3 regions of the Streptomyces sp. NPDC029044 genome follow, and region 1 is predicted to be linked to each of the others. Evidence: riboswitches for the same ligand, from Rfam matches in the RefSeq annotation. Region 1 holds a riboswitch; each other region holds the start of a gene.
What was found. A riboswitch is a leader RNA that binds a small molecule or an ion and turns the genes downstream of it on or off. The one in region 1 is predicted to bind cobalamin.
Positions count from the first base shown of each region.

Region 2: it holds a riboswitch for cobalamin, as region 1 does, so the genes downstream of both, AB0E85_RS23735 (ABC transporter substrate-binding protein) here and AB0E85_RS26615 (ribonucleoside-diphosphate reductase subunit alpha) in region 1, are expected to answer to the same signal.
Region 3: it holds a riboswitch for cobalamin, as region 1 does, so the genes downstream of both, AB0E85_RS19535 (energy-coupling factor ABC transporter permease) here and AB0E85_RS26615 (ribonucleoside-diphosphate reductase subunit alpha) in region 1, are expected to answer to the same signal.

Region 1 is NZ_JBEZWN010000039.1:18,902-26,125, reverse strand. Features, by position in the region: gene AB0E85_RS26640 (sugar ABC transporter permease) at 1-780, opposite strand, end outside; gene AB0E85_RS26635 (extracellular solute-binding protein) at 852-2,132, opposite strand; gene AB0E85_RS26630 (GntR family transcriptional regulator) at 2,445-3,209, shown strand; gene AB0E85_RS26625 (DUF3311 domain-containing protein) at 3,353-3,619, shown strand; gene mctP (monocarboxylate uptake permease MctP) at 3,616-5,244, shown strand; cobalamin riboswitch at 5,353-5,516, shown strand; gene AB0E85_RS26615 (ribonucleoside-diphosphate reductase subunit alpha) at 5,640-7,224, shown strand, end outside.
Region 2 is NZ_JBEZWN010000031.1:68,999-76,222, forward strand. Features, by position in the region: gene AB0E85_RS23710 (hypothetical protein) at 1-821, shown strand, start outside; gene AB0E85_RS23715 (cysteine synthase family protein) at 818-1,840, shown strand; gene AB0E85_RS23720 (ATP-grasp domain-containing protein) at 1,837-3,075, shown strand; gene AB0E85_RS23725 (MFS transporter) at 3,068-4,318, shown strand; gene AB0E85_RS23730 (class I SAM-dependent methyltransferase) at 4,287-5,036, shown strand; cobalamin riboswitch at 5,092-5,274, shown strand; gene AB0E85_RS23735 (ABC transporter substrate-binding protein) at 5,304-6,338, shown strand; gene AB0E85_RS23740 (iron ABC transporter permease) at 6,374-7,224, shown strand, end outside.
Region 3 is NZ_JBEZWN010000022.1:40,222-47,445, forward strand. Features, by position in the region: gene AB0E85_RS19520 (ABC transporter permease subunit) at 19-1,824, shown strand; gene AB0E85_RS19525 (MFS transporter) at 1,821-3,125, shown strand; gene AB0E85_RS19530 (protein kinase) at 3,358-4,782, shown strand; cobalamin riboswitch at 4,911-5,096, shown strand; gene AB0E85_RS19535 (energy-coupling factor ABC transporter permease) at 5,126-5,833, shown strand; gene AB0E85_RS19540 (energy-coupling factor ABC transporter substrate-binding protein) at 5,830-6,198, shown strand; gene cbiQ (cobalt ECF transporter T component CbiQ) at 6,205-6,954, shown strand; gene AB0E85_RS19550 (ATP-binding cassette domain-containing protein) at 6,951-7,224, shown strand, end outside.

The sequences.
Region 1 (7,224 bases):
CCAGATGACCGACAGCGTCGTGAGCATCACGATGATCGGCTTGAGGACGGGCAGGGTGACATAGCGGAAGACGCCCCAGGAGCCGGCGCCGTCCAGGCGGGCGGCCTCCTCCAGCTCCTTCGGGACCTGGGTGAGACCCGCGCTGAGCGTGATGACCACGAACGGCACGGCTCCCCAGATCACCAGCAGCATGATCACGGCCAGGCCCTCGGGTCCGCTGGCGAACCAGTTGTGCCCGACCATGTCGACACCGGGCAGCTTGCTCAGCAGCGCGTTGAAGACGCCGTAGTCGGAGTCGAAGAGCCACTTGAAGACCGTGGTCGCCACGATCACCGGCATGCCCCAGCTGGCCACCAGCACGATGTTGATGAGCATCTTCAGCCAGCCGGAGACCCGCTGGAGCAGCAGGGCGAGGGCCATGCCGATCACCATCGTGAAGACGACGGCGCCGGCGGCGAAGACGATCGTGCGCAGGACGACGGCCCAGAACTCGCTGTCGCCCAGCACCTTGGCGAAGTTGTCGAAGCCGACCGACTCGGCCGGCTGGAAGCCCCACAGCTGGGACTGTCCGAACTTCTGGAAGGACAGGGTGACCAGGCGGGCCAGCGGATAGCCCATGACGAGGGCGAGGATCAGCAGGCAGGGGGCGAGCAGCAGCCAGGGGACCGCGGCCCCGCCCGACGTGCGCTGCCCGCGGGGCCGCCGGTCGTCGGGGGGTGGCGGGGGTGCCTGCCGCGGTGGCGGCACTTTGGCGGGGATGTGGGTGTCTGCGGCGCTCATCGCACGCTCCTCGGCGGTCCCTCAGGTCTTGACGACGGCGGGGCCCCACCCGGTGGGGCCCCGCCCGAAGGTCACTTGGTGTTGATGACCTTGTCGATCGCGGCGTCCGCCTCCTTGGCGGCGGCCTCGACGGACTTCTTGCCGGTGCCGATGCTCTGCAGCATGGTCTGAAGGATCTGCGCCTTCTCGACCTGGCCCCAGCCGGGGGCCATCGGGACGAACCAGTTGGACTCGGCCGCGGTGGCGGGGACGGCCGTCTTCGGGTCGTTCTTGAGCGTGGCGAGGTCCGTCTTGTTGTTGGGCAGGTTGCCCTTGGCCATCAGGCCCTTCTGCCCGGAGGAGCCGGTGAACGCGTTGATCCACTCGGCGGCCAGGGCCTGCGCGTCGGACTTCACCGGCACGGCGAGGTCGGAGCCGCCCAGGAAGACGGGCATGTTCTTGCCGGACGGGCCGGGCATCACGAAGTTCTCGAGGTTGCCCTTGAGCTTGCCGGTCTTGTCGTTCTTCGGGTCCTCGGCGGTGGCGCCCTCCCAGGCGGCGGCGAAGATCATGGAGGACTTGCCCTGGCCGTAGACGATGTAGCGGTCGGACTCGTCCTTGGTCTTGTCGCCGTGCATGTACGAGTCGACGACGTTCTTGAACTCCTTCAGGCCCTTGAGGGACTCGGGCGAGGAGAGGGAGGCCTTCCACTGGCCGCCCGACTCGGTGGCGATGGCGCCGCCGGCGTCGTAGACGAAGGACATGGCCGCGTACCAGTCGCGGGTGGGCTGGTACCAGGCGCTGAACTTGTCGCCCTGCTTCTTCTGGATCTTGTCCAGGGCGGCGGTGAGCTCCTTGTACGTCTTGGGTGCCGACTTCACCCCGACCGACGCGGCGACGTCCTTGCGCCAGTTGGCGACGCGGCCGCCGGCGTAGTACGGCACGCCGTAGGTCTTGCCCTCGTAGGTCACCGAGGCCTTGAGGCCGTCCAGCCAGGCGTCGGAGTTGTCGAACTTCGCCTGGTCGAGGGGGGCGAAGGCGCCCTTGACCATGTAGCCGAGCATCTCGGTGTTGCCCATCTCGACCACGTCGGGGGCCTTGTCCGTGGCGAGGACGGCGTCGAGCTTGGCGTTCTTGTCGGGCCAGCCGTAGTACTCGTGGTTGATCTTGAGGCCGGGGTGCTTCTTCTTCACCGCGGCGTCGGCGGCCTTCACCAGCTCGGGCCAGTTGTTCTGGGCGTCGACCGTGAGCCAGACGGTCAGCTCCTTGGCGTCCGCGCCCTTGTCGGAACCCCCGTCACCCTCGCCCCCGCACGCCGCGATGGAGACCATCATGCCCGCGATACCGATCGCGGATATCAGCTTGCGCTTCACGCCACCCTCCTCAGGGATCCCACAACCCCCCTGGCTCCCCGCAGTGGGCGTGGGGCCGGGCCTGGACCAATGGTGTAGACCAGTACGCAGAGCTTGGACCGGACCACGACGCCTGTCAAGGCTCCCGATACAGCCCTGACCAGCCGTTATGCGACCTACATATGCAGGAACCTTTAAGTAAGAAGCCAGCGAAAACCCCGGCGGGCACGGCATACTGCGGGTAGACCACAGGGAATGGTGGACTAGACCAAAAGAGGCGCCGACGGTATACAAGTGGGATCGTGTCGGCAGACCGAGCCGGGAAGGCGGAGCATGAGCACCGACGTCAGCAGTGCGGAGAACGAGAACGGGGTGCCCGTCCGTACCGCACGCGTGCCCAAGTACTACCGCCTGAAGAAGCACCTGCTCGACATGACGGAGACGCAGGCGCCGGGCACGCCGGTCCCGCCCGAGCGCACACTGGCGGCCGAGTTCGACACCTCGCGCACGACCGTGCGCCAGGCGCTCCAGGAACTGGTCGTCGAGGGCCGGCTGGAACGGATTCAGGGCAAGGGCACCTTCGTCGCCAAGCCGAAGGTCTCGCAGGCGCTGCAACTGACCTCGTACACCGAGGACATGCGCGCCCAGGGCCTCGAACCCACCTCGCAACTGCTGGACATCGGCTACATCACCGCCGACGACCGCCTGGCCGGGCTGCTCGACATCACCCCCGGCGGACGCGTGCTGCGCATCGAGCGGCTGCGCATGGCCAACGGCGAGCCGATGGCCATCGAGACCACCCACCTGAGCGCGAAGCGCTTCCCGGCGCTGCGGCGCTCGCTGGTGAAGTACACGTCCCTCTACACGGCGCTGGCCGAGGTCTACGACGTCCACCTCGCGGAGGCCGAGGAGACCATCGAGACGTCGCTGGCCACCCCGCGCGAGGCCGGCCTGCTCGGCACGGACGTCGGCCTGCCGATGCTGATGCTCTCCCGTCACTCCCTCGACCGGGACGGCCAGCCGGTGGAGTGGGTGCGGTCGGTCTACCGGGGGGACCGCTACAAGTTCGTGGCCCGCCTGAAGCGCCCGGTCGACTAGCGGCGGCGCACAGCGCTCCGGCGCTGCTGGGGGCCTGGCTTCGGTTGGGTACCGCATTGCGGACGAGGGGTTCCGCTGTCGCCGCACCCTGACCTAGATTGCCTGCGCACTACAGGTGATCACCAAGGGGACGGAGCCGCCTGATGTCGCAAGCACCGGAAGTCAGCAGAGGGCCGGTGGTGACGCCCATGCGCGTCGTCATCGCCGTCTGCCTCATAGCGCCGTTCGTGGCCATGCTGTGGGTCGGCTCGTACGCCAAGACCGACCCGGCCTTCATCGGGATCCCGTTCTTCTACTGGTACCAGATGGCGTGGGTGCTCATCTCCACCGTCCTGACGATGATCGCGTACAAGCTCTGGCAGCGTGACCAGCGCGCCCGCTCGGCCGCGAAGGGCGGTGCATCGCAGTGAAGGACGGCGTGAACGGCGTCGCGCTCGGCGTCTTCATCTTCTTCTTCCTGGCCGTCACGGTCATGGGCTTCATGGCAGCGCGCTGGCGCAAGGCCGAGAACGAGCACAGCCTGGACGAATGGGGCCTGGGCGGCCGCTCGTTCGGCACCTGGGTCACCTGGTTCCTGCTCGGCGGCGACCTGTACACGGCGTACACCTTCGTCGCCGTGCCGGCGGCGATCTACGCGGCGGGCGCGGCCGGGTTCTTCGCGGTGCCGTACACGATCCTGGTGTACCCGCTGATCTTCACCTTCCTCCCCCGCCTGTGGTCGGTGTCCCACAAGCACGGCTACGTCACGACCTCCGACTTCGTGCGCGGCCGCTTCGGCTCCAAGGGCCTGTCGCTGGCCGTGGCCCTCACCGGCATCCTCGCGACCATGCCGTACATCGCGCTCCAACTGGTCGGCATCCAGGCCGTGCTGGACGTGATGGGCGTCGGCGGCGGCGAGAACACCAACTGGTTCATCAAGGACCTGCCGCTGCTGATCGCGTTCGGCGTGCTGGCCGCGTACACCTACTCGTCGGGTCTGCGGGCCCCCGCGCTCATCGCGTTCGTGAAGGACACGCTGATCTACATCGTCATCGCGGTGGCGATCATCTACATCCCGATCAAGCTGGGCGGGTTCGACGACATCTTCGCCAAGGCCGGTGAGGCGTACAGCCAGACCAACCCGGCGACGGGTGCGCCACGCGGTGCGCTGACACCGGCCGAGCCGGGTCAGTGGACGTACGCCACCCTGGCGTTGGGCTCCGCCCTGGCGCTCTTCATGTACCCGCACTCGATCACGGCGACGCTGTCCTCGAAGAGCCGTGAGGTGATCCGGCGCAACACCACGATCCTGCCGCTGTACTCGCTGATGCTGGGTCTGCTGGCGCTGCTCGGGTTCATGGCGATCGCGGCCGGGATCAAGGTGCAGAACGGGCAGCTGGCGATCCCGCAGCTGTTCGAGACGATGTTCCCGGACTGGTTCGCGGGCGTGGCGTTCGCGGCGATCGGCATCGGCGCGCTGGTGCCCGCGGCCATCATGTCCATCGCGGCCGCGAACCTCTTCACCCGCAACATCTACAAGGACTTCATCAAGCCCGACGCGACGCCCGCGCAGGAGACCAAGGTCTCCAAGCTGGTCTCGCTGCTGGTGAAGGTCGGCGCCCTGGCCTTCGTCCTCACCATGGACAAGACCGTCGCCATCAACTTCCAGCTGCTGGGCGGCATCTGGATCCTTCAGACCTTCCCGGCCCTGGTCGGCGGCCTGTTCACCCGCTGGTTCCACCGCTGGGCCCTGCTCGCGGGCTGGGCGGTCGGCATGGTCTACGGCACGGTCGCCGCGTACGGCGTGGCCTCCCCGACCCAGAAGCACTTCGGCGGCTCCGCGAAGGAGATCCCGGGCATCGGGGAGATCGGCTACATCGGCCTCACGGCGTTCGTCCTGAACGTGGTGGTGACGGTGGTCCTGACCTTCGTCCTGAAGGCCCTGAAGGCCCCCGACGGCATCGACGAGACCAAGCCGGAGGACTACACGGCCGACGCGGGCGACCCCGGGGTCCAGGTGGAACTCCCGCCTGCGACCGCCGGTTCCGCGCACTGATCCCAGGGCCCCGGCCCGCCACGAACACCCCGCAGCGGGCCGCCGTGACCAAGCGTCACGGCGGCCCGCTGTCACGTAAAGCTGACACTCTGACACCACCACGACACAACATCTGGGGGTGCCGTCGGAAGCCAGCACAAGATGTATGCTCATGCTCGCTGCCGCCGCAGGGGAATCCGGTGCGAATCCGGAACTGTCCCGCAACGGTGTACTTGTGCATGTTTCGTGCACAAGCGTCAGTCCGAGGACCTGCCGACAGCGCACCCGGCCACCCGGCCGGTGTGCCCCGACGTCCGGGCCTCGTGGAATGGGCCGGTGGACGCGACGCCGCGTGCGCTCGCGTGCTGCCCCCTGCCCTCGACGAGGCCCCCGTGCCGAGCGAGGGAGAGCCCCACGTGACCATCGCGCCAGCCGAACCGGTCTCAGCCAGCGAAGAGGAGCACGACGCCCCCGGTGCCGCGCTGCTGCGGACCCTGACCGAGCTGACCGCCGACCTCCCCGACGCCGAGCCCGGCCGGGTCGCCGCCGCCGCGCTGCGCGGCCGCTCCGCGCGGGCGGACGAGAGCGAGTTGCGGGAGCTGGCCACGGAAGCCGCGGCCGGTCTGATCTCCGAGGACCCGGCCTACTCGCGGCTGGCCGCCCGGCTGCTGACCACCGGCATCCGTGAAGAGGCCGCATCGCAGGGCGTCACGTCCTTCACCGAGTCGGTGGCGGTGGGCCACCGCGAGGGCCTCGTCGCCGACCGCACCGCCGAGTTCGTCCGGCTGCACGCGGCCCGGCTCGACGCGCTCGTCGACACCGGCGCCGACGACCGCTTCGGCTACTTCGGCCTGCGCACCCTGCACAGCCGCTATCTGCTGCGCCACCCGCTCACCCGCAAGGTCGTCGAGACGCCCCAGCACTTCATGCTGCGCGTCGCCGCCGGTCTCGCCGAGGACGACACCCGCCGCTCCGTCGACGAAGTCGCCGCGCTCTACGGGCTCATGAGCCGCCTCGACTACCTCCCCTCCTCCCCCACCCTCTTCAACTCGGGCACCCGGCACCCGCAGATGTCGTCCTGCTACCTCCTCGACTCCCCCATGGACGAACTGGACTCCATCTACGACCGGTACCACCAGGTGGCCCGGCTGTCGAAGCACGCCGGCGGCATCGGACTCGCGTACTCCCGCATCCGTGCCCGCGGTTCCCTGATCCGCGGCACCAACGGCCACTCCAACGGCATCGTCCCGTTCCTGAAGACCCTCGACGCCTCGGTCGCCGCCGTGAACCAGGGCGGCCGCCGCAAGGGCGCCGCCGCGGTCTACCTGGAGACCTGGCACTCCGACATCGAGGAGTTCCTGGAGCTGCGCGACAACACCGGTGAGGACGCCCGCCGTACGCACAACCTGAACCTGGCGCACTGGGTGCCGGACGAGTTCATGCGCCGGGTGAACGCCGACGCGCAGTGGTCGCTGTTCTCCCCCGCGGACGTTCCCGAGCTGGTCGACCTGTGGGGCGAGGAGTTCGACGCCGCGTACCGGGCGGCCGAGGCGAAGGGCCTCGCGAAGAAGACGCTGCCCGCCCGTGAGCTGTACGGCCGCATGATGCGCACCCTCGCGCAGACCGGCAACGGCTGGATGACCTTCAAGGACGCCGCCAACCGCACCGCCAACCAGACGGCCGAGCCGGGCCACGTCGTCCACTCCTCCAACCTCTGCACGGAGATCCTGGAGGTCACCAGCGACGGGGAGACGGCGGTCTGCAACCTGGGCTCGGTCAACCTGGGTTCCTTTGTCGACACATCGACCCGGGATATCGACTGGGAGCGGCTGGACGAGACCGTCCGCACGGCCGTGACCTTCCTCGACCGGGTCGTGGACATCAACTTCTACCCGACCGAGCAGGCGGGCCGCTCCAACGCCCGCTGGCGCCCGGTCGGCCTCGGCGCCATGGGCCTCCAGGACGTCTTCTTCAAGCTGCGCCTGCCCTTCGACTCGCCCG
Region 2 (7,224 bases), on a different contig from region 1:
GCGAGCTGTACCAGGGCCCGCTGCGGGCGGGCCCCGATCCGGACATCGCTGTGGTGTCCTTTCCCGTGGACCGCCACTCCTGGGTCCACTTCGCCCCGGGCGGCGGCCCGCCGAACCCGCTGCCGCTGGGGAAGAAGTCCGCGACGGCGGCCCGGCTCTTCCTGCGGCACTTCGGGCTCACGCTGCCGCCGGGCCGCTGGGACGCCCACTCCGACCTGGAAATGGGCGTGGGGATGGCGAGTTCGACCGCCGACGTCGTGGCGACCCTGCGCTGTCTGTTCCGGCTTTTCGCGCTGCCCTACGACACCGACCTGGTCCTGGGCGTCCTGGCGGCGATCGAGCGTGCCGACAGTGTCTTCCTCGACGAGTTCGCGCTGTACCTCAGCGGCCGGCACCGAGTGGTCCGGCACCTGGGCACGGAGATCGGCTTCCACACCGCGTACATCACCGAGCCCGGGACCGTGGACACCACCGCCGTCACTGACTTGCTGCTGGATCACTATCGGCGGCACGGCGAGGAGTACGAGCGGTGCCTGACCGATCTGCTCAAGGGGTTCGCCTCGGGCGACCCGGCCGCCGTCGCACGGGCCACCACCACCAGTGCCGCGCTGTCGCAGCGGGCGCTGCCCAAAGCGTCGTTCGACAGCGTGCTCGCCCACCGCGAACGCTTCGGCGCCGACGGCGTCTTCGTCGCCCACACGGGCTGCCTGATCGGCTACCTCTTCCCCCACCGCCCCGACGCCGACCTCAAGTCGGAGCTGTCCGCGTTCTTCCACTCGCTCGGCCACCAGTGTTCCTTCGCCCAAGGAGGCTACGGGTGATCCACCCCCACATCGCCGACGCCCTCAAAGTTCCCGACCTGGTCCGGCTCACCGACGGAGTCGTCCTGATCCGGTTCGAGTCGATGAAGATCTACTCGGCCCTCGCCGCCGTACGCCATCTGCTGGAGCGGCGCTCGATCCGCCCGGGCCAGACGTTGATCGACAGCTCCAGCGGCATCTACGCCTACGCGCTGGCCCTGGCCTGTCACCGCTACGGCATGCGCTGCCACATCGTCGCGTCCACCACCGTCGACACCACCACCCGCGCCCAGTTGGAGATACTCGGCGCCACCGTGGAACAGGTCAGACCCTCCGAGAACCTCAAGCTGGACCAGGAGTTACGGGTGCGGCGGGTCAAGGAGATCCTCGCCGACCACCCCGACTGGCACTGGATGCGCCAGTACCACGACGACATCCACTACCTGGGCTACCGCGAGATCGCCGACCGGATCACCAGCGCCCTCCCCGGCGCCGCGCTCACCGTCGTCGGAGGGGTGGGCTCCGGAGCCTCCACGGGCGGCCTCGTGGAACGCCTGCGTGCCACAGACCCCTCGGTGCGGCTGGTCGGCGTCCAGCCGTTCGGCAGCGTCACCTTCGGCAGCCAGGACCACCACGACCCGGAGGCGATCATCGCCGGCATCGGGTCGTCGATCGTCTTCGACAACGTCCGCCACCACCTCTACGACACCCTGCACTGGCTGGACTTCAGCCACGCCATGTCCGGCACGGTCGCCCTGCTGCGCGACCACGCCGTCTTCGCCGGGCTGTCCACCGGCGCCGGATACCTGGCCGCGACGTACGAGGCGCGCCGCCACCCGGACCGACTGCACCTGGTGATCGGCGCCGACACCGGACACCGCTACGTCGAACGCGTCTTCGCCCGGCACCCGGAAGCCCTGGACCCCGCTGCCCTGAAGCCCGTCGAGGTATCCGCACCCGAGGAGATGACCATGCCCTGGTCCAGAACAGCGTGGCGGCGCACCGCCCGCCCGGCCGGCGGGAAGGAGCGAGCGGCGTGAGCATCGCATGCCTGGAATCCCTCACCTTCGGCCTCGGACACGTGGTCCGCGCCGCCGGCGCGCTCGGCGAGCGTCTGATCCTGCTCACCCGCGACCGCTCCTCCTACACCTACGAGTTGGAGCACCTTCCGCCGGACGCCCTGGACGTCGTGGAGACGGACACCTTCGACGTGGAGGGGGTGGCGGACGTACTGCGCCGGACGCCCCGGCTGCGCGGCCTGATCAGCTCCACGGACACCTGGACGCTGGTCGGCGCGGAACTCTCGGGCCGCCTCGGCCTGCCCGGGCTGGATCCGGCCGTACTGCGGGTGACCCGGGACAAGGCGACTGTGCGCAACCGGTTGCACGACGCCGGTCTGACGCGCGGACGGGCCGCGGAGGCGTCCGGGGCCGAGTTGCGGCAACTGGTGCCCAAGGAAGTCGGTCTGCCCGCCGTCCTGAAGGACACGGCGGGCACCGGCAGCCAGAACGTCTGGCTGGTCCGCGACGAGGCCGAGCTGGCGGAGGCCCTCGCCGAGGCGGCCGGGCGGGAGCTGAAGGGGCGGCTGTTCGCGGAGCCGTACTTCAGCGGGCCGGTGTACAGCGCCGAGACCCTCACCTGGGCGGGCCGGACGCGGCTGCTGGGCGTCTCCAGCCGGCTGATGTCGCCGGAGCCGTACTTCCGGGAGGAGATCACGGCGTTCCCCGTGGCGTTCCCGGAGGCGCGACGGGCCGTACTGGAGCGGTGGCTCGACGAGGTGCTCGCGGCAATCGGCTACACCGACCGCTTCGCACACGTGGAGTTCGTGCTCACCACCGGCGGCCCGGAGGTCGTCGAGATCAATCCGCGGATCGGGGGCGCCCTGGTCGGGGAGGGCATGTGCCGGGCGCTCGGCGTCAACGTGTACGAGGCGATGATCGAGACCGCGCTCGGGCGCCGTCCCCGCCTGATGGACGCGGACCTGCCCGGCGGCCCGGCGGTGGCCTTCGTCCTGGGCTACCCGGCGGCGCCCGGGGTGTTCACCGGCGTCGCCGGGCTGGACCGCCTTGCGGACCTGCCGGGAGCACCGGCCTGGTACCCCGTCAGGTCCCTCGGCGACCCCGTCGAGCACCTGACCGACAGCCGCGGATACGCGGGCATCGTCTACGCGGAAGGCGAGACCGCCGAACTGGCCACGCACCACGCGGTGGCCGCCGCCAACGCCCTGACGGTGCTCACGGAGCCGTTCCCGGAGGCCGGGAACACCGGTGGCTGACCGCGCACCGGGCGGCGACGGCCTGCGGGCCGCGCTGTCTACGCTCGACGGCCCCCTGCGGTTCCTGCTGCTCAGCTCGTTCCTGATCCCGCTCGGCAGCTTCATGGTCCTGCCGTTCATGTCGGTGTTCCTGCACGAACGGCTCGGCATGGGCCTCGGCACGGTCGGAGTCGTCCTCGCCGTGGCGTCCCTCGTGCAGTTCTCCGGAGGGGTCGTGGGCGGCGCCTTGGCGGACCGCATCGGGCTGCGCCGCACGATGCTGTGGGCGCTGGTCATCCGCACGGCCGGGTTCGTGGGCCTGCTCCTCGCCCTGCGCTGGCCGCCCCTGGCCGTCGGAGCGCTGGTGCTGACCTGCTGCGGGGCCGCGCTGTACCTGCCCGCCAACAAGGCGTACCTCGTGCACGGCGTGGACGACGAGCGCCGCCCGGCGTTCCTGTCGGCGGGCAACGCGGCCCTCAACGCGGGCATGGCGGTGGGTCCGTTGATCGCCGGGCCGTTCGTGCTGTCCTCGCCCGGCTGGCTGTTCATCGCCGTCACGGCGCTGTTCGTCCTGGTCACGGCGGGCCACGCACGGCTTCCCGCGACGACCGCACAGGAACATCCGTCCGAGCAGGGCCTGCTGACCGGCATCGCGCTCCTGCCCTTCGCCACCAACGCGCTCGCCTTCTACCTCTACTTCCACTTCCAGCACTTCTTGGCGGTGTACGCAGCCGAACGGGCCTCCAGCACGTTCTACAGCCTCGTCCTGCTCCTCTGCTTCGTACTGGTGATCGTCGTCCAGCCCCTCGCCTCCGGCCTGATCCGGCGCATGCCCTACGCGACGGCCCTGGCGGTGGGCTTCGGGGGCCTGGCTGCCGGGCTGGCCGTGCTGACGATCGGTACCCGGCCCGCGCTCCTCGCGGGCGGAGCGCTGATCACCCTGGGCGACATCGTCCTGTTCCTGAAGAACGACCTGGAGGCCCTGTCCCGCAGCCCGCGCTCCGACGCCGTGGTCTTCGGTCAGCAACGGCTGGCCGCGGGGCTCGGCGCCTGCGCCAGTGGCGTACTCGGCGGCCAGCTCTACGGCCTCACCGAACACGCCGGGAGCACCGGCTGGTTCTGGCTGCTGGCCGCCGCACAGTGCCTGCTGCTGCCCCCAGTACTGCTGGCGCTGCGCGACCGCACGCCGAATCACCCCCAACCACACGACGACGAAGGAGCACTGAGACCGCATGACACGGACGGGCGGGTTCCAGGACGATGACTTCTGGACGGAGTTCCACGACTTCCTCTTCTCCGATCAACGCCACACGCAGGCCGAGGAACTGCTGGCCACCTCTCCTCTGCTGTCCTTCCCGGCCGGCGCCCGGGTGCTGGACCTGTGCTGCGGCCCCGGCGTGTTCACCGTGCCGCTCGCCCGCCGCGGCCACGACGTCACCGGTGTCGACCTGAGCCCGGCCATGCTGGAACGGGCCCGCAAGCGAACCGCCGAGGCAGGCGCCCAGGTCACCTACGTACAGGCCGACGCACGGGCATACGAGGCACCGGGCGCCTTCGACGTCGTCCTCAACATGTTCACCTCGTTCGGCTACTTCGAGGATCCCGCCGACAACGCCCGTGTGCTGCGCGTGATGCACGACTGCCTGGCTCCCGGAGGCACCCTCGTCCTGGACCTCGCCGGCAAGGAACTGCTGGCCCGCAAGGTCACCCCGCCGAAGGTGGTGCGGCGGGGCGAGGACCTGATGGTGCAGACCGACAGCGTGCAGGACGACTGGGCGCGGCTGCGCAGCGACTGGGTGCTGGTGCGGGGCGAGCGAGTGACGCGGGCCACCCTGGTGTGGTTCGTGTACAGCGCGGTCGAGCTGCGGCGCATGGCCGAGGAGGCGGGGTTCGGCCGCGTGGAGGTCTTCGGCGGGTTCGACGGCCGCCCCTACGACGAGAACGCCGAGCGGCTGGTGCTGCGGGCGGTCCGCGAGGGGTGACCGGTGGCACGGGGGCGTGCGATCGGGCCCGCGCGCCCTTTTGGCCTGGACTCGGCAGATCGTAGTATCACCGGGTCATCGCCGCGACGGGAGACAGGAAGCCGGTGCGAATCCGGCACGGTCCCGCCACTGTGACCGGGGAGTGCACCCTTCGACACGCCACTGCGCGCCGCGCGGGAAGGCAAGGGGGAGCGTCGATCCGGGAGTCAGGACACTGGCCTGTCGCGGGCCCGATCCGAGGAGCGCGGACTCCGCAGGAGGCTTCACGTGTACGACCGTCCCCCGCTGTTCACACCTGCCCGCAGGCGGCATGCCCTGCGTGCGACAGCCGCTGCCGTCGCCGCGTGCGCGGCCCTGCTGACCGCTGGCTGCGGCTCGTCGCAGGACACCACCGAGGACACGAAGGCCCCGGCCCCTTCGGCGGCGGGCTTCCCCGTCACGATCGACAACTGCGGTGTGAAGACGACGTACGACAAGCCGCCCTCCCGCGTCGTCACCATCCACCAGCACCCGGCGGAACTCATGCTCGCCCTCGGTCTGAAGGACCGTATGGTCGGCACCGCCTTCCCCGACTCGGCCGTCCTGCCCGAACTGAAGAAGGACTACGAGGCGATCCCGGAACTGGCGAAGAAGGAGCCGTCGTTCGAGACGGTCCTGGAGGCAGAGCCCGACCTCGTCTACGGCGGCTACGGCAGCGCCTTCGCCGAGAAGGAGGGCCGCTCCCGCAAGGCGTTCGCCGACGCCGGCATCGACACGCATCTCAACCGCGAGTACTGCGGCAAGAAGCGGGTCACGATGAAGGACACCTACGACGAGATCCGCACCATCGGCAAGATCTTCGGCGTCCCGGACCGGGCGGACGAGCTGGTCGCCGACCTCACCGGTCGCGTCGACAAGGCCTCCGCCAAGGTCGAGGGCGAAGCCGAGGTGCCCGTCTTCGTCTACGACAGCGGCGACAAGACCGCCTTCACCGCCGGGGGGAAGAGCCTCGGCACCGAGCTGATCCGGCTGGCCGGCGGCAAGAACGTCTTCGCCGACCTCGACGACGTCTTCGGCGACGTCTCCTGGGAACAGGTCGTCGAACGCAAGCCCGAAGTCATCGCCATCTACGACTACGCCGGCGCCGGAAGCGTCGAGCAGAAGAAGAAGTTCCTGCTCTCCCAGCCCGCCCTGGAGGACGTGCCCGCGGTCAAGAACAAGCGGTTCGTCGTCCTGCCGCTGACCGCGACGCTGGTCGGTATCCGCTCGGCCTACGCGGTCGAGGACCTGGCCCGCGGCATCCACCCCGAGAGCTTCGCGTGACGACTCCGATCGTCCGAGCCGACACCCGACGGGCCGTGCCACAACAGCACAAGGGCGACGGGCGAGCCGGCCGGGCCGGTCTCACCGTCACTCTCGTCGCCCTGGCCGCCCTTCTGGTGATCTCCGCCACCGCCGGCCTGGCCATCGGCTCGGTGCAGGTGCCGCCCGGCCAGGTGTGGGGCATCGTGACGCACACACTGGGGGCGGGCTGGGTCGAACCGGACTGGTCGCGGGCGCGGGAGACCATCGTGCTGGACGTCCGCGCGCCGCGCGTGCTGCTCGGCGCGGTGGCCGGCGCCGGACTCGCCATGGTGGGCACCGCCCTGCAGGCCCTGATCCGCAACCCGCTCGCCGAGCCCTACCTGCTCGGCGTCTCCTCCGGGGCGTCCCTGGGCGCCGTCACGGTGATCGTGTTCGGGGTGACCCTGTTCGGGCCGGTGTCGCTGTCGGTCGCCGCGTTCGCAGGCGCGCTCGGCGCGCTGCTCCTCGTCTACGCCACCGCCCGCACCGGCGGGCGCATCACCTCGGCACGGCTGGTCCTCTCCGGGGTGGCCATCGCCTCGGTGCTCACCGCCGTACTGGACCTGCTGCTGCTCACGACCGACCGGGGCAACGAGGCCCGCGCGGTCCTCGCCTGGACCCTCGGCGGCCTCGGCGGTGTCAACTGGGACACCCTCTGGCTGCCGAGCGGCGCCCTGCTCCTGGGCATCGCCGTCCTCATGGTCCAGGCCCGCAACCTGAACCTGCTGCTCGCCGGAGAGGAGGCCGCGACCACGATGGGGCTGGACGTGGCCCGCTTCCGCGCCCGGATGTTCGTCCTGCTCTCCCTCGTCACCGGCATCCTCGTCGCGGCGTGCGGACCGATCGGCTTCGTCGGCCTGATGCT
Region 3 (7,224 bases), on a different contig from region 1:
GCACTGCTGTGGCGGACCGTGCTCGTGGCCTGCCTGGTGTGCGGGATCGGTCTGCTGCCGTGGCTGTCGCGCACCGACCCCGCGCTGACCGTGCTCCGCGCGCGGTCGGCGGACCGCGACCCCGATCCGGAGACCCTGCGCGCCATCCGGGACCAACTGGGCCTCGACGACGGCCCGCTGACGCTGCTGGGCCGCTGGCTGGGCGGGCTGCTGCACGGGGACGCGGGCACGTCCTGGGTGTCCGGCGGCCCGGTGCTGCCGGGCCTCGCACCGGCGCTCGGCGTGTCGCTGCTGCTGATGGCCGGGGCCCTGGCCATCGCCGCGGCCACGGCCGCCGCCGTCTGCGCCCGTACGCTCCGGCTGGGCGCGCGGGGCAGGCTCGCCGACCGCCGCCCCGGCGGGACGGCGACGGCCGTGCTGGCCGCGCTGCCCGAGTTCCTCGTCGCCTCGGTGCTGGTCTCGGTGATCGGTGTGCAGCTGGGATGGCTGCCCGCCCTGGGCTGGTACGGGCCGCAGTGGATGGTGCTGCCCTCGCTCGCCGTCGGCCTGCCCGCCGGAGCGGTCCTGGGACGGATGCTCGACGACCTGCTGCCCGGCGCGTTCGCGGAGCCCTGGGCCGTGGCGGCAGCGGCACGCGGTGTCCCGCCCAAGTCGGTGGCGCGGCAGGCGGTGCGCCGCTGCGTGCCCGGACTCCTGCCCAATCTGGCGCTGTTCGTGGTCGGACTGACCGGCGGCTCGGTCGCCGTCGAGCAGATCTTCGACATCCCGGGCATCGGCCGGCTCACCCTGCACGCCGCCCTCTCCCAGGACCTGCCGGTCCTCCAGACCGGCACCCTCGCCCTCGTCCTGCTCGCGGCCACCGCCGGCGCCCTCGCCCGGGTCGCCGCCCGGCTGCTGATCGGCCCGGCGCTGCGCGACGGCGCCTTGCAGTCCCTGCACCGGCCCCGGCCGCCCGCGCCCCGCACGCTCCCCTTGCTCTACGCAGGACTGCTGGCCGCCGTCATCGGATTCGGGCTGCCCCGCGACCCGATCGCCCTGGACACACTCGCCCGGCTGCGAGCTCCTTCGGCGGAGCACCCTTTCGGCACCGACGCGCTCGGCCGCGACATGCTCGCCCGGGTCTCCCACGGTGCCCTGACCACCCTCGGCACCGCCCTGGCGGTGAGCGCCGCGGCCCTCGTCGTCGGGCTGCTGCTGGGCCTGCTGCCGAGGCTGTCCGGGCCGCTGGTCGACACCCTCAGCGCCGTACCGCCCGTGCTGGCCGGACTCCTCGTCACCGGCATCCTGGGCAGCGGCCCCTGGACACCCGCCGTCGCCGTGGCCGTGGTGGCCTGGTCCCCGCTGGCCGCGCACACCTCCGCCCTGCTGCGGGAGGAGCGCGCCACCACCCATCTGACGGCCACCCGGGCGCTGGGGGCCGGCCGCTGGTACCTGCTCGTGCGCGAACTGCTGCCCGCCGTCGCGCCCCCGGTCGTCCGCCACGCCCTGCTCCGGCTCCCGGGCGTCGCACTGAGCCTGGCCGCGCTCGGCTTCCTCGGCCTGGGCGCCCAGCCGCCGTCCCCCGACTGGGGCCTGCTGCTCGCCGAGAACCAGCCGTACGCCGAGCGTGCCCCGTGGGCCGTCCTCTTCCCCGCCGCCGTACTCGCCCTGCTCGGGGCACTCGCGGTGACGGCCGCGGGCGGCGTGCGGCTGCCCCGGCGGCGCACGCGGCCCGGCCCGGCCGAACCGCCCGCGGCCCGGGTCGCGCCGGCCCCGCCACGGCGACCGGGGCGCTCCGCCGCCGACCTGACGTCCGTGTCCGCTTCACCGACGGAAGAACGATGACCGACCTCATTTCCCGTGTGCTGTCCCGCCGGACGGCCCGAACCTCCGACGCCGCCACGCCCAAGGGCCCGCGGGAGAGCACCTGGCGGCTGTGCAAGGAGCTGTCGCCGCTGCTGCGGCTGCTGATCCTCACGCAGCTCGCCTTCAACATCGGCTTCTACGCCGTCCTGCCGTTCCTCGCCGAGCACCTCGGCACGGCGATCGGCATGGCCGGGTGGCTGGTCGGGTTCGTTCTCGGGCTGCGGACCTTCAGCCAGCAGGGGCTGTTCGTGGTCGGCGGCTGGCTCGTCGACCGGTTCGGGGTGCGGCCCGTCGTGCTGGCGGGCTGCGTGCTGCGGATCGCCGGGTTCGTCTGGCTCGGCTACGCGGAGGCGAGCTGGACGGTGATCGGGGCGGTGCTGGTGATCGGTTTCGCCGCGGCGCTGTTCTCCCCCGCCGTGGAGTCGGAGGTGGCCCGCCAGGCGGTGGCCTGGGAGGAGGACGGGCACGGCCCGCGCACCCGTGTCCTCGCCCTGTTCAGCGTGGCGGGCCAGGCCGGGGCGTTCGTCGGGCCGCTGCTCGGCGCGCTGCTGCTCGCCGTCGACTTCCGCACCGCGTGTCTCGCCGGTGCCGCGGTCTTCGTGCTCGTCCTCGCCGGGCACCTGTGGCTGATGCCGCAGCACATCCCCGGCCGCGTCCGCGTCCGGGAGCGCGGCGGGGCCCGTGCCCTGCTGCGCAATCGCCGCTTCCTCGCCCTGTGCTGTGCCTATGGCACCTATCTGCTCGCCTACAACCAGCTGTACCTCGCCCTGCCGGACGAGGTGCAGCGAGCGGCGGGCTCCCAGGCGCCGCTGTCCTGGCTCTTCGCGCTGTCCTCGGTGCTGGTGGTGTTCACCCAGCTGCCGGTGACCCGCTGGGCGGGCGACCGGCTCGATCTGCGCCGCTCCATGACCGCGGGGCTGCTGCTGATCGCGTCCGGCTTCGCGGTGGTGGCCGCGGCCCGGCCGGCCGGCTGGACGGGGAACACCGGGCTGCTTCCGGCCGCCGGCTTCGTGATCTTGCTCACCGTGGGGCAGATGCTGGTCGTGCCCGCCGCACGCGCCTGGGTGCCCGACCTCGCCGAGGAGGGCCGGCTCGGGCTGTACATGGGGGCGTTGTCGTCCGTGTCCGGGCTGATCGTCCTGGCCGGCAGCGCGGCCACCGGCTTCCTGCTCGACCTGGGCCTGCCGGCCGCCGTGCCGTGGCTGGTCCTCGCGGCCGTGCCGGCCCTGGCGGTGGCCGTGCTGCCGCGCCGGGAGAAGGGGGCGGGCACGGCGGCCTGACTCGGGCGCCCGCGCCCCGGGCAACCGGGCGCGCGGGAGCGTCACCCCGGCGTGCGACGTCCTCGCTCCCGGAATCCGGGAACCGCGCCCCGGGAAGACGCCGCTGCGGAGATCGGTGTCACGCCGCGCCAGTATCCTGGGTCGGCTGCGGCACCCCCCACCAATCCCCGTGCGCAAGCGGGGAGTTCGGCCTGCGGCGACGACCCTTCCCACACGCATGAGACGAGGACGAGTGCTGCTAGCGGGCCGCTACCGGCTGGAAGTTGAAATCGGGCGCGGTGGAATGGGAGAGGTCTGGCGTGCGTACGACGAGACGCTCGCCAGAGCGGTGGCCCTCAAGCTGCTGCTGCCCCAGGACACCGACGCCACGGCGACCTCCCGGTTCCGTCTGGAGGCGCAGACCGCCGGGCGTCTCAACCACCCCAACGTGGTCGGCGTCCTGGACTTCGGCGCGTACGACAACCGGCTGTACCTGGTGATGGAGCTGGTCGAGGGCGACAGCCTCGCCGGGGTGCTGTCCGGCTCCGGCCCGCTGCCCGCCGAGCAGGTGGCCCGTCTCGCCGCGCAGGCGTCCGCCGGGCTCGCCGCGGCGCACGGGCAGGGCATCGTGCACCGGGACGTCAAACCCGCCAACCTGCTGCTGGACACGCACGGCACGCTGAAGATCGGCGACTTCGGCATCGCGCGGTTCCTCGACGACCCCGGCGCCGCGCTCACCGCCACCGGCCAGATCGTCGGCACCGGCCTCTACCTCGCGCCCGAACGGGCCCTGGGCAAGCCCGCGGGGCCCGCCTCCGACATGTACTCCCTGGGCTGCGTGCTCTACCAGCTCCTCAGCGGCCGCCCGCCGTTCCAGGCCGACACCGCCGTCGCCCTCCTGCACCAGCACCTCGACTCGGCACCCGTGCCGCCCCGCGAGCTCGGTGTCGCCGAACTTCCCCCGGCGTTCGAGAACTACCTGCTCGGGCTGCTCGCCAAACAGCCCGAGGACCGGCCCACCGCCGAGCAGGCCGCCGAGTGGTTCGCCGGGGGCGCCTGGCGGGGCCTGCCCGAACCGCTGCCCGAGGTCTCACCGCCGCTGCGGCCGGACACGTCGTCCGCGTCGGCCCATACCGGGCCGGGCCCGTACGCGGCTGCCGAGACCAGCCACCCGACCACGTACGCCCTGCCGGCGGCCCCGGGGCACCGCACCGCCGCCCGGGCGGCCCAGGCGGGGCGTTCGGGCCGGGCCCGAGGGCGCGGCGGGCTCGGCAGCCGGTCGAGAGTGGCCGCGACGGCCGCCGCCGCGGCGCTGTTCCTCGCCGCGATGCTCCTCGGCATGCGCTGGTTCTCGCCCGACACGACCACCGAGGGCAGCGAACCCGACGCGTCCCCGACCGCGAGCAGCCCCGCGGCCACCCCGTCCGAGGACTCCGCCTCGCCCATCACCTCCGATCCGGGGGCCGGCCGGCAGGTCGCCACCACGCCGACCACCGGCACCGTGGCCGAGGTCACTCCGTCCACGCCGCCCGCCTCCCCGGCCCCTCCCCCGCCGGCCTCCGGCGAGCCGACTCCGACGCAGGCGGCGGGCGACGCCGGACCGGAGCAGCCGACGCCGGAACAGCCGGTCCCGGCCGGGGACGACGGGGAGGGCGACGACGGCGGGGACGACGACTGACCGGGCCCCGGCGCGTCCCCGCACCCTGAGCGCCCGAGCACGTGGATCAGCCGGCGGATGCGCCGGTGTGCGAGCGGGCGCCCCCTCGCGCGCCCCTCGGGCGGCTTGTCATCGCCCTTACCCCGGCCTTATTGTCACCAGGCCTTGGTGAACGGGAAATCCGGTGTGATGCCGGTGCGGCCCTCGCCACTGTGAATCGGGAAGTCCGGCTCCAGCCCTCACGGGCGGCCACTGGGTCCTTGTGACCCGGGAAGGCGGAGTCCGGGCGGTGGTACCCGTCAGCCAGGAGACCGGCCAAGGCGCGTCAACCATCCACGAGGTGCTGGAGAGGGTCTGCTGAGCCATGCACATAGCCGAGGGTTTCCTTCCTCCGGCGCACGCGGTCGCCTGGGGCGTCGCGTCGGCGCCGTTCGTCGTCCACGGGGTCCGGTCACTCACCCGTGAAGTGCGCGAGCACCCCGAGAGCACGCTGCTCCTCGGTGCCTCCGGCGCCTTCACGTTCGTCCTGTCCGCCCTGAAACTGCCGTCCGTCACCGGCAGTTGCTCGCACCCCACCGGCACGGGCCTGGGAGCCATCCTGTTCCGGCCGCCCATCATGGCGGTGCTGGGCACCATCACCCTGCTCTTCCAGGCGCTGTTGCTCGCGCACGGCGGCCTGACCACGCTCGGCGCCAACGTCTTCTCCATGGCGATCGTCGGCCCCTGGGCCGGATACGCCGTCTACAAGCTGCTGCGGCGCTCCAACGCGCCGCTGATGGTGGCGGTGTTCTCCGGCGCGTTCGTCGCCGACCTGTCCACCTACTGCGTCACCAGCGTGCAGCTGGCGCTCGCGTTCCCCGACCCGGGCAGCGGATTCCTGGGCGCCCTCGGCAAGTTCGGTTCCATCTTCGCCGTCACGCAGATCCCGCTCGCGGTGAGCGAGGGCCTGCTGACCGTGCTCGTGATGCGGCTGCTGGTGCAGTCGAGCAAGGGCGAGCTGACCCGGCTGGGCGTGCTCCTCGCCAAGAAGCAGGCGCGGACCGAGACGGAGACCGAGGCGGTGGCCCGATGAGCCGGAACACGAAGATCAACCTGGTGCTGCTGTTCGCCGTGGCCGCGCTGGCCGTGCTGCCCTTGGCGCTGGGCCTCGGCGACCACAAGAAGGAGCCGTTCACGGGTGCCGACGCCGAGGCCGAGACGGCGATCACCGAGCTGAAGCCGGACTACGAGCCGTGGTTCTCGCCGCTGTACGAGCCGCCGTCCGGCGAGATCGAGTCGGCGCTGTTCGCCCTCCAGGCGGCCCTCGGTGCCGGGGTCCTCGCCTACTACTTCGGTCTGCGCCGGGGACGTCGGCAGGGCGAGCAGCGGGCGCTGGAGCGGGAGGCCGACAGCGCGCCCACCGGCGCCGCCGGGAAGTCCGCGGCGGAACGGGACTGAGCCAGGGTGCTGCCGATCGACGCGGCGGCGCACAGCAGTCGCTGGCGCCGCCGCCATCCCGTGGACAAGGCCGTGCTCGGGCTCGGTCTCACCGTGCTCGCGATCTCCCTGCCGCCCTGGCCGGGCGCGGCCCTGGTCCTCCTGACGGCCCTGGTCGTGCTGCTGGGTCCGGCCGGTGTGCCCGGGCGGCGGCTGTGGCGGGCCTACCGGGTCCCGCTGGGCTTCTGCGTGACCGGCGCGCTCACGCTGCTCGTCCAGGTGGGCGGCACGGGCGGGTTCGTCTCCCTCGCCCCTGACGGGCCGGTCCGGGCCGGGGAGTTGCTGCTGCGGACCTCGGCGGCCTCCCTGGGCGTGCTGCTGTTCGCCTTCACCACGCCCATGTCCGACCTGCTGCCCCGCCTGGTCCGGGCCGGGGTCCCCGCGCCGGTCGTCGACGTGGCGCTGGTGACGTACCGGATGAGTTTCCTGCTGCTGGACTCGATGCGGCGCATCCGGGAGGCCCAGGCGGCCCGGCTCGGGCACACCGGCCGGGCCGCGGAGTGGCGTTCGCTGGCCGGGCTCGGCGCCACCGCGTTCGTCCGGGCCTTCGACCGGGCGACCCGTCTCCAGGCCGGACTCGCCGGGCGGGGCTATGACGGCACCCTGCGCGTCCTGGTGCCCGAGGCCCGGGTCTCGGTGCGCTTCACGGCCGCCAGTTGTGCGCTGCTCGCAACGCTGGCCGCCCTCACCCTCGTACTGGAAAGGCCGCTGACATGAGCGAGCCCGCCCTCGTCGCCCTGCGGGGCGCGACCTACGCCTACGAGGACGGCCCCACCGTGCTCAGCGGGCTCGACTTCGAGATCCGGCAGGGCCGGGCGCTCGCGCTGCTCGGCCGCAACGGCAGCGGGAAGACCACGCTGATGCGGCTGCTCTCCGGCGGACTGCGGCCGCAGGAGGGCCGGCTGACGGTCGCGGGGCAGCCGGTGGCGTACGACCGCAAGGGCCTGACCCGGCTGCGGACCACCGTGCAGCTGGTGGTGCAGGACC